Regions from separate parts of the Duganella sp. 3397 genome, predicted to be linked through region 3. Evidence: predicted binding sites of a transcription regulator. Region 3 holds the regulator's gene; each other region holds the start of a gene.

Evidence for each region. The regulator sigma-54, encoded in region 3, starts transcription at its own class of promoters, with help from an activator protein. The targets are predictions, from matches to a motif close to TGGCANGNAANCTGCTTT.
Region 1: a site for sigma-54 is predicted at 2,285-2,302, ahead of J2X54_RS13420 (pilin). Genes of this name have one in related genera too.
Region 2: a site for sigma-54 is predicted at 2,465-2,482, ahead of J2X54_RS25300 (PEP-CTERM sorting domain-containing protein). Genes of this name have one in related genera too.

The regions. Positions count from the first base shown of each region.
Region 1 is NZ_JAVDVB010000004.1:147,039-151,460, reverse strand. Features, by position in the region: gene J2X54_RS13425 (glycoside hydrolase family 2 TIM barrel-domain containing protein) at 1-1,703, shown strand, start outside; gene J2X54_RS13420 (pilin) at 1,742-2,239, opposite strand; gene sucD (succinate--CoA ligase subunit alpha) at 2,473-3,354, opposite strand; gene sucC (ADP-forming succinate--CoA ligase subunit beta) at 3,368-4,422, opposite strand, start outside.
Region 2 is NZ_JAVDVB010000012.1:70,905-75,326, forward strand. Features, by position in the region: gene J2X54_RS25295 (glycosyltransferase) at 128-1,354, shown strand; gene J2X54_RS25300 (PEP-CTERM sorting domain-containing protein) at 1,431-2,414, opposite strand; gene J2X54_RS25305 (acyltransferase) at 2,560-3,240, opposite strand; gene J2X54_RS25310 (nitroreductase family protein) at 3,254-4,411, opposite strand; gene J2X54_RS25315 (ThiF family adenylyltransferase) at 4,408-4,422, opposite strand, start outside.
Region 3 is NZ_JAVDVB010000001.1:820,056-824,477, reverse strand. Features, by position in the region: gene J2X54_RS03630 (alginate lyase family protein) at 1-890, opposite strand, end outside; gene hpf (ribosome hibernation-promoting factor, HPF/YfiA family) at 956-1,315, opposite strand; gene J2X54_RS03620 (RNA polymerase factor sigma-54) at 1,391-2,875, opposite strand; gene lptB (LPS export ABC transporter ATP-binding protein) at 2,879-3,631, opposite strand; gene lptA (lipopolysaccharide transport periplasmic protein LptA) at 3,633-4,244, opposite strand; gene lptC (LPS export ABC transporter periplasmic protein LptC) at 4,254-4,422, opposite strand, start outside.

The sequences.
Region 1 (4,422 bases), on a different contig from region 3:
ACCGCATCCAGGACCAGTGGGCGCTACTGCAAGCCAACCCGGTGTTCGCGGGCGGCTCGCTGTGGCACTTCCACGACCAGGGCTTGCTGCGTCGCCGGGCAACGCAGGTCGATCCCGATCAGGCGACCCAATACGCGTGGCGCGACCCCCACCAGTACTACGATACCCACGGCCTCGACGGCGCCGACGGCCTGGTCTATGCCGACCGCACGCCGCAGGTCGATTTCTGGCAGATGCGCAAGGTATATGCACCGGTCCAGTTCGTCGAGCGCACGGCGCGGGTGGCACCCGGTCGGCAACGCATCGCCGTCACACTGGAAAACCGCTACGACTTCCGCAGCCTGCGCGGCGTCACGTTGCACTGGGCCTTGCAACAGAACGGCGTGAAACGCCAGCAAGGCAAAGAGGCGCTGTCGGCTCCAGCACGCGCTACGGAAGCGACCGCCATCGCGGTGGACATTCCGGCACCGGCCGCATCGCTCACCGACGTGCTGGTCTTGCAGTTGCGCGCGGTGGACGAGCACGGCACGCAAATCAACGAGCGCAGCTTGCACCTGCTGCGCGCGGAACCGGCACAATTCAACTGGACGGCCACTCCTGTGGATCCTGTGGCCTTCGTGACTCCTGCTGCTGCTCTTGCTACTGCTACTGCTACTCCTGCTGCCCCTGGTATTGCTGCCACTCCTGCTCCTCATTCGCCGATACTGGCCGAGGATGCGGGCGCAACTTCCGTCACGACCGCGCAATGGATCTTGACCGTGCAGCGCGAAACCGGCGCACTGGCGATCCGCGACCGCGCCGGCCGGGTGCTGGTCGATGGCATCGTGCCGCATGGCGGACGCCGGTTCACCATGGCCGAGGCGCTGGGCGCGAAAAAATCGGGGACCTGGCCGGTGTCGATCCTGGAACAGGCCGACCAGCCCGTGATCAAGGCGGAGCGGCTGGGCGAGCGGGTGCGGCTGTCGGTACACGCGACTTACCGCCTGCCGGTACCCGCTGCGCTGGCAGAGGCGGCGCCGAAAGGCGCAGCCGCTCAGCCGGACGATCTGCTGCCCGCAGGCGAGGCCAACCACATCGCCAGCCCAGGCCGACCAGGTAGGCCAGGCAACAATGGCGGCGCCGCACTCGCCAGCGAGCAAGGCCTGGTCGGCGGCTACACGCTCGAGATCGACGGCAAGGGCGCGATCGCCGTCAGCTATGCGTATCGGCCGCTGGCGCCTGGCGCCATCGTCTCGGAGGCGGGTTTGTCGCTGGTGGCGCCGGCAGGCATGGCCGAGTTCCGCTGGGTGGGGCAAGGGCCGTATGCCGGCTACCCTGGCAAGGATCAACTGAACGAATTCGGCATCTACCACCTGAACCGCGCCGACCTCCGCTTCCAGGGCAACCGGCGCCAGACCGAACTGGCGGTGCTGTCGGACACTGCCGGCGCAGGCTTTGCGCTGGCGCTGCCGGCAGCCGATGTGGCCGTGGAGCGCCACGGCGCGCGCACGCTGCTCAGTCACAACGCGGTGATTGGAGGCTTGGGGAATAAGGGAACCCAGCCGGAAACCGTTGTCGCGCTGGACGAGGTGGGGGAAATCTCCGGCCGGTTCCTGCTGCTGCCGCTGGCTGGCGCCTGGCCCCAGGCCTTGCAAGGCTGGGTAGGTGCGCCGGGTGCGGCGGGGGAAGTATTAAAACCGTTCGTGCACAGTTATGATCAGTAAGCAGAGGAATCGGCATTCGGCCGATTCCTCTTGCCAAGTTAGCCGCCTGTTGGTGCAGTTACTTTAGCAACGTTGTTTTTCTTCAGTGCTTCGATTGCGGCCGCATTGGTCAAGTTGGTATCGACGGTCCAGGTCAGGCTGGTGGCGGCAGCGTCAACGGTAGGCTCAAAGGTGACCGTCTTTCCTTGGGAGTCACTGGCCACGCCCTCAGCCAGCACTAGGGTGATCTTACCGCCGGTAACCGAACCCGAAGCCACTTCCTTGGTCGCCGTAACGGTTGGCACGCCATTCGAGCCGGATGTGCAATTGGCAACCGAACCGCCAGCTTCCTGTGCGCACAGTGCCACAGCGGTCTTGGTGGCATCGGCTGCCGCCATGATGTTGGCGACTTTGGCCTTGACCGTGTAATTGCTGTAAGCAGGAATGGCCACCGCAGCCAGAATGCCGATAATGGCCACCACGATCATCAGTTCGATCAGGGTAAAGCCGGCTTGTGCCTGGGATTTCATGGACTTCATGGACTTGAGGGATTTCATGGTTGCGTCTCCGGGGTTGAGATGGGTCAGTGTCACACCTGAGATATCGCAATAGCTGTGCCAGCTCTGCGCCGGGGCAAACCGCGCCTCGGCAGCGCGAGAACTGCCGTTTTTTGTCAGTCGCGCCAGCGCGATTTGTCAGCGCTGACAATTTTCGTCAGCTCATCATGAGCCCAATAATGACAAAAGGGAGCGCAAGGCTCCCTTTTGTTATCGTGCGATCAAGCTGGCTATTACAGCATGGCTTTCAGCAGACGCGCCATTTCCGACGGGTTCTTGGTGACGGTAATGCCGCAAGCTTCCATGATTTCCAGTTTGGCTTGTGCGGTATCGGCGCCGCCGGAGATCAGCGCGCCGGCGTGGCCCATGCGCTTGCCCGGAGGAGCGGTGACACCGGCGATGAAGCCGACCACTGGTTTTTTCATGTTGTCTTTGATCCAATAAGCCGCGTTGGCTTCGTCAGGACCACCGATTTCGCCGATCATGATGACCGCGTCGGTATCAGGATCGTCGTTGAACATTTTCATGACGTCGATGTGCTTCAGACCGTTGATCGGGTCGCCGCCGATGCCGACTGCCGACGATTGGCCCAGGCCCAGTGCGGTCAGCTGACCGACTGCTTCATAGGTCAACGTGCCCGAACGCGACACCACGCCGATACGGCCCTTCTTGTGGATGTGACCTGGCATGATGCCGATCTTGATTTCGTCAGGGGTGATCAGGCCTGGGCAGTTAGGGCCCAGCAGCAGGGTTTTCGAACCGGCTTTGGCCATGCGGTCTTTCAGTGCCATCATGTCGCGCACTGGAATGCCTTCGGTAATGCAAATTGCCAGGTCCAGCTCGGCTTCTACGGCTTCCCAGATGGCGGCAGCTGCGCCTGCTGGTGGTACGTAGATTACCGACACGTTGGCGCCGGTTTCTTTTTTCGCTTCTGCAACGTTAGCGAAAATTGGAATGCCTTCGAAGTCTTCGCCGGCTTTCTTTGGGTTCACGCCTGCGACGAAGGCATTTTTGCCGTTCGCGTAGTCGCGGCAACCGCGGGTGTGGAACTGGCCGGTCTTGCCGGTGATCCCTTGGGTGACAACTTTGGTATCTTTATTGATCAGAATGGACATGTTGATTCCTTAATTAAGCTTGACCGGCAGCAGCTGCAACAACGCTCTTGGCTGCTTCTTCCATGGTGTCGGCTGCGATGATCGGCAGACCGGAATCGGCCAGCATCTTCTTGCCCAGGTCTTCGTTGGTGCCCTTCATGCGCACCACCAGTGGCACGTTCAGCGATACGGCTTTGACTGCGGTGATCACGCCTTCGGCGATGACGTCGCAACGCATGATGCCGCCGAAGATGTTTACCAGGATGGCTTTCAGGCCTGGGTTTTTCAGCATGATCTTGAACGCTTCGGTGACTTTCTCGGCCGTTGCGCCACCGCCGACGTCGAGGAAGTTGGCCGGCTCGCCGCCGAACAGCTTGATGGTGTCCATGGTGGCCATGGCCAGGCCGGCGCCGTTGACCAGGCAGCCGATGTTACCGTCGAGCGAGATGTAAGCCAGGTCGAATTTCGAGGCTTCCACTTCAGCTGGATCTTCTTCGTCCAGGTCGCGGTAAGCGACGATTTCTGGTTGACGGAACAGTGCGTTGGCGTCGAAGTTGAACTTGGCGTCCAGGGCGATAACCTTGCCCGAACCGGTCAGGATCAGTGGGTTGATTTCGGCCAGCGACGAGTCGGTTTCCCAGTAGGCTTTGTACAGGCCTTGCAGGTTGGTGACAGCGTCAGGGATCGAAGCTTCTGGTACGCCGATCTTGGCAGCGATGCCGGCAGCTTCAGCGTCGGTCAGGCCAACCGATGGGTCGATGGCGATCGAGTGCAGCAGTTCCGGATGCGATTCAGCCACTTCTTCGATGTCCATGCCGCCTTCCGACGAGGCCATCAGGACAACGCGCTGCGATACGCGGTCGGTGACCAGCGATACGTACAGTTCTTTCTTGATGTCCGCGCCTTCTTCGATCAGCAGGCGACGTACTTTTTGGCCTTCTGGACCGGTCTGGTGCGTGATCAGCTGCATGCCCAGGATTTGCTCGGCGTATTCTTTGACTTGTTCCAGCGATTTTGCGACCTTGACGCCGCCGCCTTTACCACGGCCACCGGCGTGGATTTGTGCTTTTACAACCCAGACCGGGCCGC
Region 2 (4,422 bases), on a different contig from region 3:
GGGCTCATCACTAGTGCCAGTAGGAAAAATATAGGCTTGAGGTCGGGGCGATATTGATCTATATCTAAACAGGGCACGTTTGCGCTATCTCAAACAACACTAGCAAAGGCAACGCAAGCTGATGACGATGGAACGACAAAAAATCCTGTTCATGGCCGAGGCCGTCACCCTGGCGCACGTGGGCCGCCCGCTGGCGCTGGCGCAAGCGCTGGACCCTGGCCGCTATGCGGTGGACGTGGCGTGCGCGCCCGGCTATGACATGTTTTTCAAGGGCAGCAATATCGAACCCTTGCGCTTGCACAGCATTTCCAGCGAGCGTTTTCTGGCGGCGCTGGCGGCAGGCAAACCGGTCTACGATGCGGCCACTTTGCAACAGTACGTGGCGGACGATTTGCGCGTGCTGAACGCGGTGCGGCCGCACGTGGTGGTGGGCGACTTTCGCCTGTCGCTGTCGGTCAGCGCGCGCCTGGCCGGCATTCCGTACATCGGCCTGATCAACGCCTACTGGAGCCCGTACGTGCGCCAGCGCTACCGGGTGCCGGCGTTGCCGCTCGCGCGCGTGCTGCCCATCGCGCTGGCCGACCACCTGTTCCGGCTGGCGCGCCCGCTGGCGTTCGCCTTGCACAGCATGCCGCTCAACCGCGTGCGGCGCGCGCATGGCATGCCGGCGCTGGGGCCCGACCTGCGCCGCGTGTACACCGATGCCGACCACGTGCTGTATGCCGATATTCCGCAAATGTTTCCCGCGACCGCGTTGCCGGACACGCACGCCTACATGGGCGCGGTCACCTGGTCGCCGCCCACGCCGCTACCCGCCTGGTGGCACGAACTTGATGGCGCCAAGCCGGTCGTGTATGTCACGCTGGGCAGCTCTGGCGCCGGCCAGGTGTTGCCACGCGTGTTGCAGGCGCTGGCCGCGCTGCCGGTGACGGTGATCGCCGCCACCGCTGGCGGCGCCAGCCCCAGCGTGGTACCGGCCAATGCGCGGGTGGCGCCTTACCTGCCGGGCGCGGCGGCGGCGCGGCGCGCGCAACTGGTGGTGTGCAACGGCGGCAGTCCCACCTGCCAGCAGGCGCTGGTGGCAGGTGTGCCGGTGCTGGGCATTGCCGGCAATCTCGACCAGTACCTGAACATGGCGGGGGTGGTGGGCTGCGGCGCCGGCCGCCTGTTGCGCTCCGACCGCCTGACCGAGGCGGCGGTGCGCGATGCGGCGCTGGCGCTGCTGGACCAGACCCGGCCCGCCTCGCGGGCGGCGGCGCTGCGGCTGGCGGGACACTTTGCCGGCTACGACGCCGGCCGGCAACTGGCGCTGTTGCTGGACCGGTTGCGGACAGCAGAACAAGCAGCGCCATAAAAAAGGCGGAGCGGGCTGGCACCCGATCCGCCAAAAGCAGCCGCTGGCACGGCGTGAAAACTGGCAATTTATGACATTACGCAGGGCACAGGCCGGCGCCACCGGCCATCTTCGCATCGCTGGCGCCCGATTTACGGCGGGCCAGCGCCAGTCCGGCAAAGCCCAGGGCCATGATGGCCAGCGTGGCCGGTTCGGGCACTGCTTGCGCGGCAAACGATTGCGACGAATCCACTTTCAGGAATGGCACCGTGGTGGGCGTGGTGCCGTCCCACATCATGGTGGGCGTGAAGAACGACGGTACGTTGGTGGTGCCGGTGGTCTTGTCCTGGAAGATCGAGCCGGTCACGATGTCGAGGTAGTTGGCATCGACGTAATCGATCACGAAGCGGGCGTCGAACGAGCCGGTGCCCACGCCGTTGGTGGCCGTAAAGCTGGCGTCGTTGAAGACCAGGTGGCCCGACAGGATGATGATGCCGTCGCCGTCCGTGTCGCCTGGCGACGTGCCGCAGCCGGCCGAGGTGGAGCCGGTGCCATAGCAGGCCACGGTGTTGTTGCCATTGCCGGGCACGGCGGTGCTGCTGCCGGCGCCGGGTGTGATCTGGTCGAAATAGATGGCCAGGTTTTGCACGCCGGCGCGCAGCGGATCGACGTCCATGGCGGCCGACTGCGATGGCGGCAGGGTGAAGTGCGCGGTGGTGGGGGTCTGGAAATCAACTAGCTCCTGGAAGCGCACGACCTTGCTGATCTCGAAGGTCTGGTTAAGGCCGGCAGGGGTGACCAGGGCCGGGACATTGCTGTTGGACATGGTGCCAATCACCATCTGCGAACGCAGTTCGGTCAGGTAAGGCTGGGCGCCATTGGGACCGCCGACGTTAAGGCCGGGAATGAAGCCGGTGGCCAGGCCGGTGTCGGTGACATTGGTCCACAGGTCGGCATAGGTGCTGTAGTTGCCGGTACCGGTCGTGTCGAGCCCGACCACGGGGCCGGCGCTGGCGGTGAGCGGGGCGGCCAGCGCTGCCGCGATCGTTGCGGCGGCCAGCGCGGTTTTGCATGTTTTCATGGTTGCTCCCAGGGTAGGTGGCGCCCGGAAATCGGGGCCATGCCAGCTGTAGAGCAAAAGCCTTGCCAGGTTTGGCGATCGCTTTGGAATCAGGCACTTGCGCGCAGGCGGCCGTGCAAAGCGAAGTGAAGTGTAAAAAATTCCGTCACGGTTCAACCGGTGCAGCAGGCGCAGCTTTCAGGCGTCGCGCCGGTACCCCGCCCCATACCTCGCCGGCACCGATGCGGGTATCCTTGGTTACGACCGCGCCGGCCGAGACGATGGCCCGGTCGCCGATCTGCACGCCCGCCATGATGACCGCCGTGGCGCCGATGGTGACGGTGTCGCCGATCACGACCGCCTTCAGTTCGAGCCGTTCGCCTTCGATCACGTGGGCGAAGATCACGGCGTCGTGGCCGATGACGGTGTTGCTGCCGATGCGCGTGAGTGGCGGATCGAGCAGGGCGCCCGCGCTGTAGGTATTGGCGCCCAGCCGCGCGCCCAGCGCCAGGTACACCAGCCGCATCAACGGCACCGGCACCACGTGCGAACGCACAAGAGAGTTGAACAGCAGCAGGTAGAACAGCATGTTGACGTTGGCCACCAGCTCATGCGGCGAGCCTGGCGCCACGTCGCCTTCGCGCAGCGGCATGACCCTTAGAAACAGGCGGTAGAGCGCAAAGGCATACAGGTACAGCAGCACCACGCCCGCCAGCAACACCAGCACACCGCGAAAGTCGCCCAGCGGCAAGCAGCCGAACGCGGCCGCGCTGGCAACGGCCAGCGCCAGGCTCACGCCCAGCAGGCACAGGAACACAACAATATGACGGGGAGGAATCGCTCGCATGGTGATGAACGCATCATGGCGCGATGATCAGGTCAGCCAGCGGCCGGCGCAGTGACCGCGCCTGTGCCGGCGGCCCGGCGCCGATGCGGCCCATGAACACGGCACGGTCCCAGGCAGCCTTGCCGACCAGGCGTTCGCCGTCGTGGGCCAGGATGGCGGCGCGCTCCTGCATGCCGCGCGTGCCGGAAAATACCCGGCCGTCGCGCACGTAGCGGGAAAAGATCAGCGGCGTCATTTCCGGTTGCAATTGCAGGCCCAGCGCGGTGGCGGTGAGCCAGAAGCGCTGCATGGCGCGCCCGGCGGCCAGGTAGTCGCCGGTGCGGTGCGGACGGATGGGAGCTGCCAGCACGAAGTGGGCGGCGCAGGCCAGGCCGGGAATCAGGTCCATCTGCAAACGCGGCGCCACCGTGCCTGCCAGCCAGGTGTTAAAAAACTCGACACGGCGCCAGTCGTGCATCACCCAGCGCATCATTTTGGCGGTGAAGCGATCGACGCCGAGCGCGCGGTCGGGCATGCGGTCGGCGCTGTGGCGCGCATTCCACTCGATGACGGCCTGGTGCACCTGGTGCGCCTCGGGCATGGTCAGGCGCAGCTTGGCGTTGCGAAACATCAAGCCGGCCGCTGCCGTGCGCTGCCTGCCTTCCAGCCAGCAGACGGTGTAGCCGGCGGGCAGGGTGGCAGTGAGCGCGGCCTTCTCGCTGGCCGTGAGCGGACGGCGGCTCAATGGCAGCCGTTGCACGCTGCGCGTGATAATGTGCGCGGCCAGCGGGTCGGGCGCCAGGCCGGGCTGGTCGATGAATTCGACGGTGAGGGTGGGGCGGTGGGGCGGCGCGTCCGCGTGCGGCGTGATGCGAGTGGCCAGCTCGACAGTGCTGGCGGCAATCGCCATGGTCTCGAGCAGGGCGCCGATCGAGATCTGGCTCGGGTGGCCGTCGAGGTCGTACACGCAATGGTCGCGCGTGTCGTGGCCGTGGACCACCAGCCGGCGCGCGTCGAGTAGCTCGAAACGCCACGGCTGGGTGTTGTCGCCGCTGGGCGCCCAGCGCGCCAGCTCTAAAATGCTTTCCAGCGTGGGGTCGAGTCTGCGCAGCAGCCCGCCCGTGGGCGCGGCGCCGGACATGCCAGCAGGCCTCGAAGCGGCGTCGGCGCTTGCCGCTTGGGGCGGCTTCATGGCGCCGCCCC
Region 3 (4,422 bases):
AGGCGCGCCTGGAATTTCGCCGGCGCTGCGGCAGGCTGCCCCATGTGGCGGGCGTAGATCACTGCAAACGGCATGTCGCCAACCTCTTCCTGCCTGAAGCCGGTGGCCTGCTGCATGGCAGACGGATCGCGCGCGGCAGCGAGCGTAAATTTCACCAGCCGGTCCAAGGTTGGCGATTGCAGGTCGAGGATGGACGCCATCATGGTCAGCGGTGCGGCGGCGAACGCGTGGTAATGCAAGGCCTTGGCGCCGCGCGCCATTTCGGCTGGCAGTGCGCCGTCTGGCGCCACCTGGGCCATGGCGTTGTCGAACACGCCGTGGCCCCATTTTAAAAAGCGCTGGTCGCCGGTGACGGCGCCCACGGCGGTCACGGCCAGCCCTTCCCAGTAATAATGGTTGTTGCGCTTGCCCTTGCGGGTATCGGCGTGCGTGAGCGTGGCGTCGGCCAGCGTGGACAGCCACGCTTCGATGGATTTTTTCTGCGCCGGGGTGGCGGCCGGCTGCACGCGCGCGTAACTGAGCGCCAGGCCGCCCAAGGTCCACTTGCGCACGAAATACGCCTGCTCGCTCGACATCTTGCCCAGCATGGCCTGCTGCCCTGCCCAGCCCTCGAGCCAGTTCAAGGCGCAGGCGGCGTCCGCCGGTTTGCCGCTGGCCTGGTAGCGGCTGGCGTTGCGCGCCACGCCGGACAAGAATTGTTCGACCGGCTCGGTGCTGGCGATGTTTTTGGCCCGCCGCGCCGGGTCGATCACGGAGTGGTTGGCGTCGTTGTAGTAGCTGTTGGCGTCGATGTCGATGACGGCAGCCGGCGCCGGCTGGCACGTGGTGGCGTAGGAAGAGGAAGCAACAGCAAGAGCGGAAACGGTATAAACCAGGTAAACAATTTTCATGGAATCCCAAAAACAAGAAAGGGCGCCATGGTTGCGCCCTTAGTTGGTGTTGTCGCGCCGTTATTTTAAAGGGCGGCGGCAGCTGGTTCGAAGTTATCCGGGAGATGCTTGATCGCATCGTGGCCGTGCTGTTGGACTTTGCCTTTGTACTTCATGACCTGGCGGTCCAGCTTGTCGATCAGGGTGTCGATCGCAGCGTACAGGTCTTGCGACAGGCTCTCCACGTAGACCGTTTTACCGGACAGGCGCAGATTGATTTCAGCCTTTTGGCGCTTGGTTTTCTCTTTAAGGTTATCTACGGTCAGAATGACAGCAATATCAATCACTTGATCAAAGTGCCGTGTCACGCGTTCGAGCTTGCTCTGCACGTATTCACGAATGGCGGCGGTCACTTCGAGATGATGTCCACTGATGGTGAGATTCATACACACTCCTAAAGATAGATGTCGCTGACGGTTAGTGCGTTGCCCATTGATGCCGGGCACGCAGGAACCAGTGCACTACAAAGACTTGCGGAGACTGACTGGAGGGATTTTGAGGGCTTCGCGATATTTGGCAACAGTGCGTCGCGCAATCACCATGCCCTGTTCTCCCAGCATGTCCGCAATCTTACTGTCGGATAAAGGATTTTTAGGGTCTTCAGCTCCTGTCAGTTGCACGATCAATGCCCGTATCGCCGTTGAACTGGCTTCACCGCCTGCTTCGGTGGCGACATGGCTACCAAAAAAATATTTCAACTCAAACATGCCATGCGGCGTGAGCATGTATTTCTGAGTTGTTACCCGAGAAATGGTGCTCTCGTGTAAACCCAGTGTATCAGCAATTTCGCGAAGCACAAGGGGGCGCATGGCAACCGCGCCGTGCGAGAAAAAGTTCTTTTGTCGTTCTACTATCGCTTGCGCCACGCGCAGGATGGTGTCGAAACGCTGGCGCATATTCTTGATCAGCCACTTCGCTTCCTGCAGCTGCGCGCCCATGGCGCCCTCGCCGCCATCTCCCTTCTTCTGTTTGAGCAGGTTGGCGTACATGGCGTTGACGCGCAGGCGCGGCATGACGTCGTTGTTCAAACTGACCTGCCAGCCGGTACGCGATTTTTTCACGATCACGTCGGGCACCACGTAGTCGGAGACGTCGGACGCGAACGCCGCACCGGGATGCGGATTGCACTGGCGGATCACGGTCTGCGCCTCGCGCAGGTCTTCGTCGTCGCACAGCAGCGCTTTTTTCAGCTTGTTGAAATCGCGCTGGGCAAACCACGTCAAATGCTTTTCCACGATGGCCACGGCCATGCGTCGCGTGACCATCGGGATGCCGGGCAAGCGCTTGATTTGCAGCGCCAGGCACTCGGCCGCGTTGCGCGCGCCCACGCCGGCCGGATCGAAACTTTGCAGCAGCGACAACGCCGTTTGCAGCTCGTCGATATCGACTTCCAGTTCCTCGGGCAGGCGCGCGTGGATCTCGTCGAGCGCTTCTTCGAGGTAGCCGTTTTCATCGAGCGCGTCGATGATCAGTTCGACCAGCGCGCGGTCGCGCAGCTCGAGCACGGTCACGCGCATCTGCTCCATCAGGTGTTCGCGCAGGGTGCAGTGGTGGGCCTCGATCTGCGGGCGTGCGTCCTCGTCGTCGGGCGCCTTGCTGCGGCCGGCGTCGCTCCAGTCCATGTCCGCTTCGGCGGTGGTACTTTCGGTATCGGCAGCAGGGCCGTCGTAGGTGTCGGCCTCGCCTGCCGGCGCGGCTTCCTGCGGGCCCGACTCGGACGGCGCTTCGCCGGACGGCGCCTGCTGGCTGATGGCGCCGTCGGACAACAGGCGCAGTGAATGGTCGAGCGGATCGTCGAGCCGTTCGAGCAGCGGATTATCGGTAAGGAGTTGTTCGAGTTCCTGGTGCAGCTCCAGCGTGGAGAGCTGCAGCAAGCGGATCGATTGCTGCAGTTGGGGTGTCAGCGCGAGATGCTGCGAAGTTCGCAGTTGCAATGACTGTTTCATGGATTACATTCGGAAGTGTTCACCCAGGTAGACGCGGCGGACCGATTCGTCGGCGATGATGTCGTCCGGACGGCCCGAAGCCAGCACCGAGCCCTGGTTGATGATATATGCGCGGTCGCAGATGCCCAGCGTCTCGCGCACATTGTGATCGGTAATGAGGACGCCGATCTGCCGCTCCTTGAGAAAGCGCACGATGCGCTGGATCTCGATCACGGCAATCGGGTCGACCCCGGCGAATGGTTCGTCGAGCAGCACGAAGCGCGGGTTGGTAGCCAGCGCACGGGCGATCTCCACCCGGCGGCGTTCGCCACCGGAGAGCGAGAGCGCGGGGTTGTCGCGCAGCTTCTCGATTTGCAAATCGGCCAGCAGGGTATTGAGCCGTTCGGTAATGTCAGCCTTGGATAAAGACTTGCCGTCCACTTTTTGAATTTCGAGGACAGCGCGAATATTTTCTTCCACCGTCAGCTTGCGGAACACCGACGCTTCCTGTGGCAGGTACGACAGGCCGAGCGATGCGCGGCGGTGGATGGGCAGCCTCGAAATATCGACGCCGCTGATGTCGATGGTGCCGGCATCGGACGGCACCAGGCCGACGATCATGTAGAACGACGTGGTCTTGCCGGCGCCGTTGGGGCCCAGCAGGCCCACCACTTCGCCGCATTCCACTTGCAGCGAGACGTCGTGCACGACCTGGCGCTTGCCATAGCTTTTTTGCAGGCCGCGAACGATCAGGGTGCTACCGCAACTCGGTTCCATATCATTTCCCCGCAGGCTGGGTGGCAGGTGCTGGAGACGTCGGCTGGGCCGGCGCGATCGGCGGACGCTTGGACGACGGCTGGATCACCATGGTGCCGCGGCCGGCGCCCGGCTTGCTCTCGCCGCTGCTGGTATTCTTGACCGCGAACACTTCGCGGCGGCTGTCGTAGGAGATGAATTCGCCATCGACCTGGCTGGTCACCTTGCCCGCTTCGAGCTGCTTGATGCGGCCCTTGGAGATCAGCTTGACCAGCTCGGTCTTGTCGTCGTATTCGATACGGTCGGCCTGGCCTTCCACCCATTTATCGGTGTCGCCGTCGAGCTTCTGGCGGAACGTGGCCTGCACGCCGGGCGTGCCGGTCAGCACCACGAACTGGAAACCTTCGGGGTCTTGCGTGACCACCGCCTTGGGCGAGGTCATGCGGATAGTGCCGCGCGTGAGGATGACGTTGCCGGTGAAGGTCTTGATCTGCTTGACGTCGTCGGAGTCGGCCTGGTCGAACGATACTTCGATCGGCTTGTTGGAGTCGGCTTTTTCGGCGTGCGCCGGGATGGCCAGGGCCGCCAGCAGCAGTGCTGCCGACCAGAAGGTGTGCTTGGTGCTTGCTCTCATAATCTTCCTTTAGCGTGCCGCACGCGGCGGCACGGTGATCTTGCCGCGTCCACCCAGTTGGGTTTGCAGCGTTGCGTTGTTGGCGGTCATGCCCACGCCGGTGGCGACCGTATTGCCCAGGTGTAGCTCGACCGGTGCAGCGGTTTCCATCCGTTGCTCGTCCGGGAACACGGTGAGC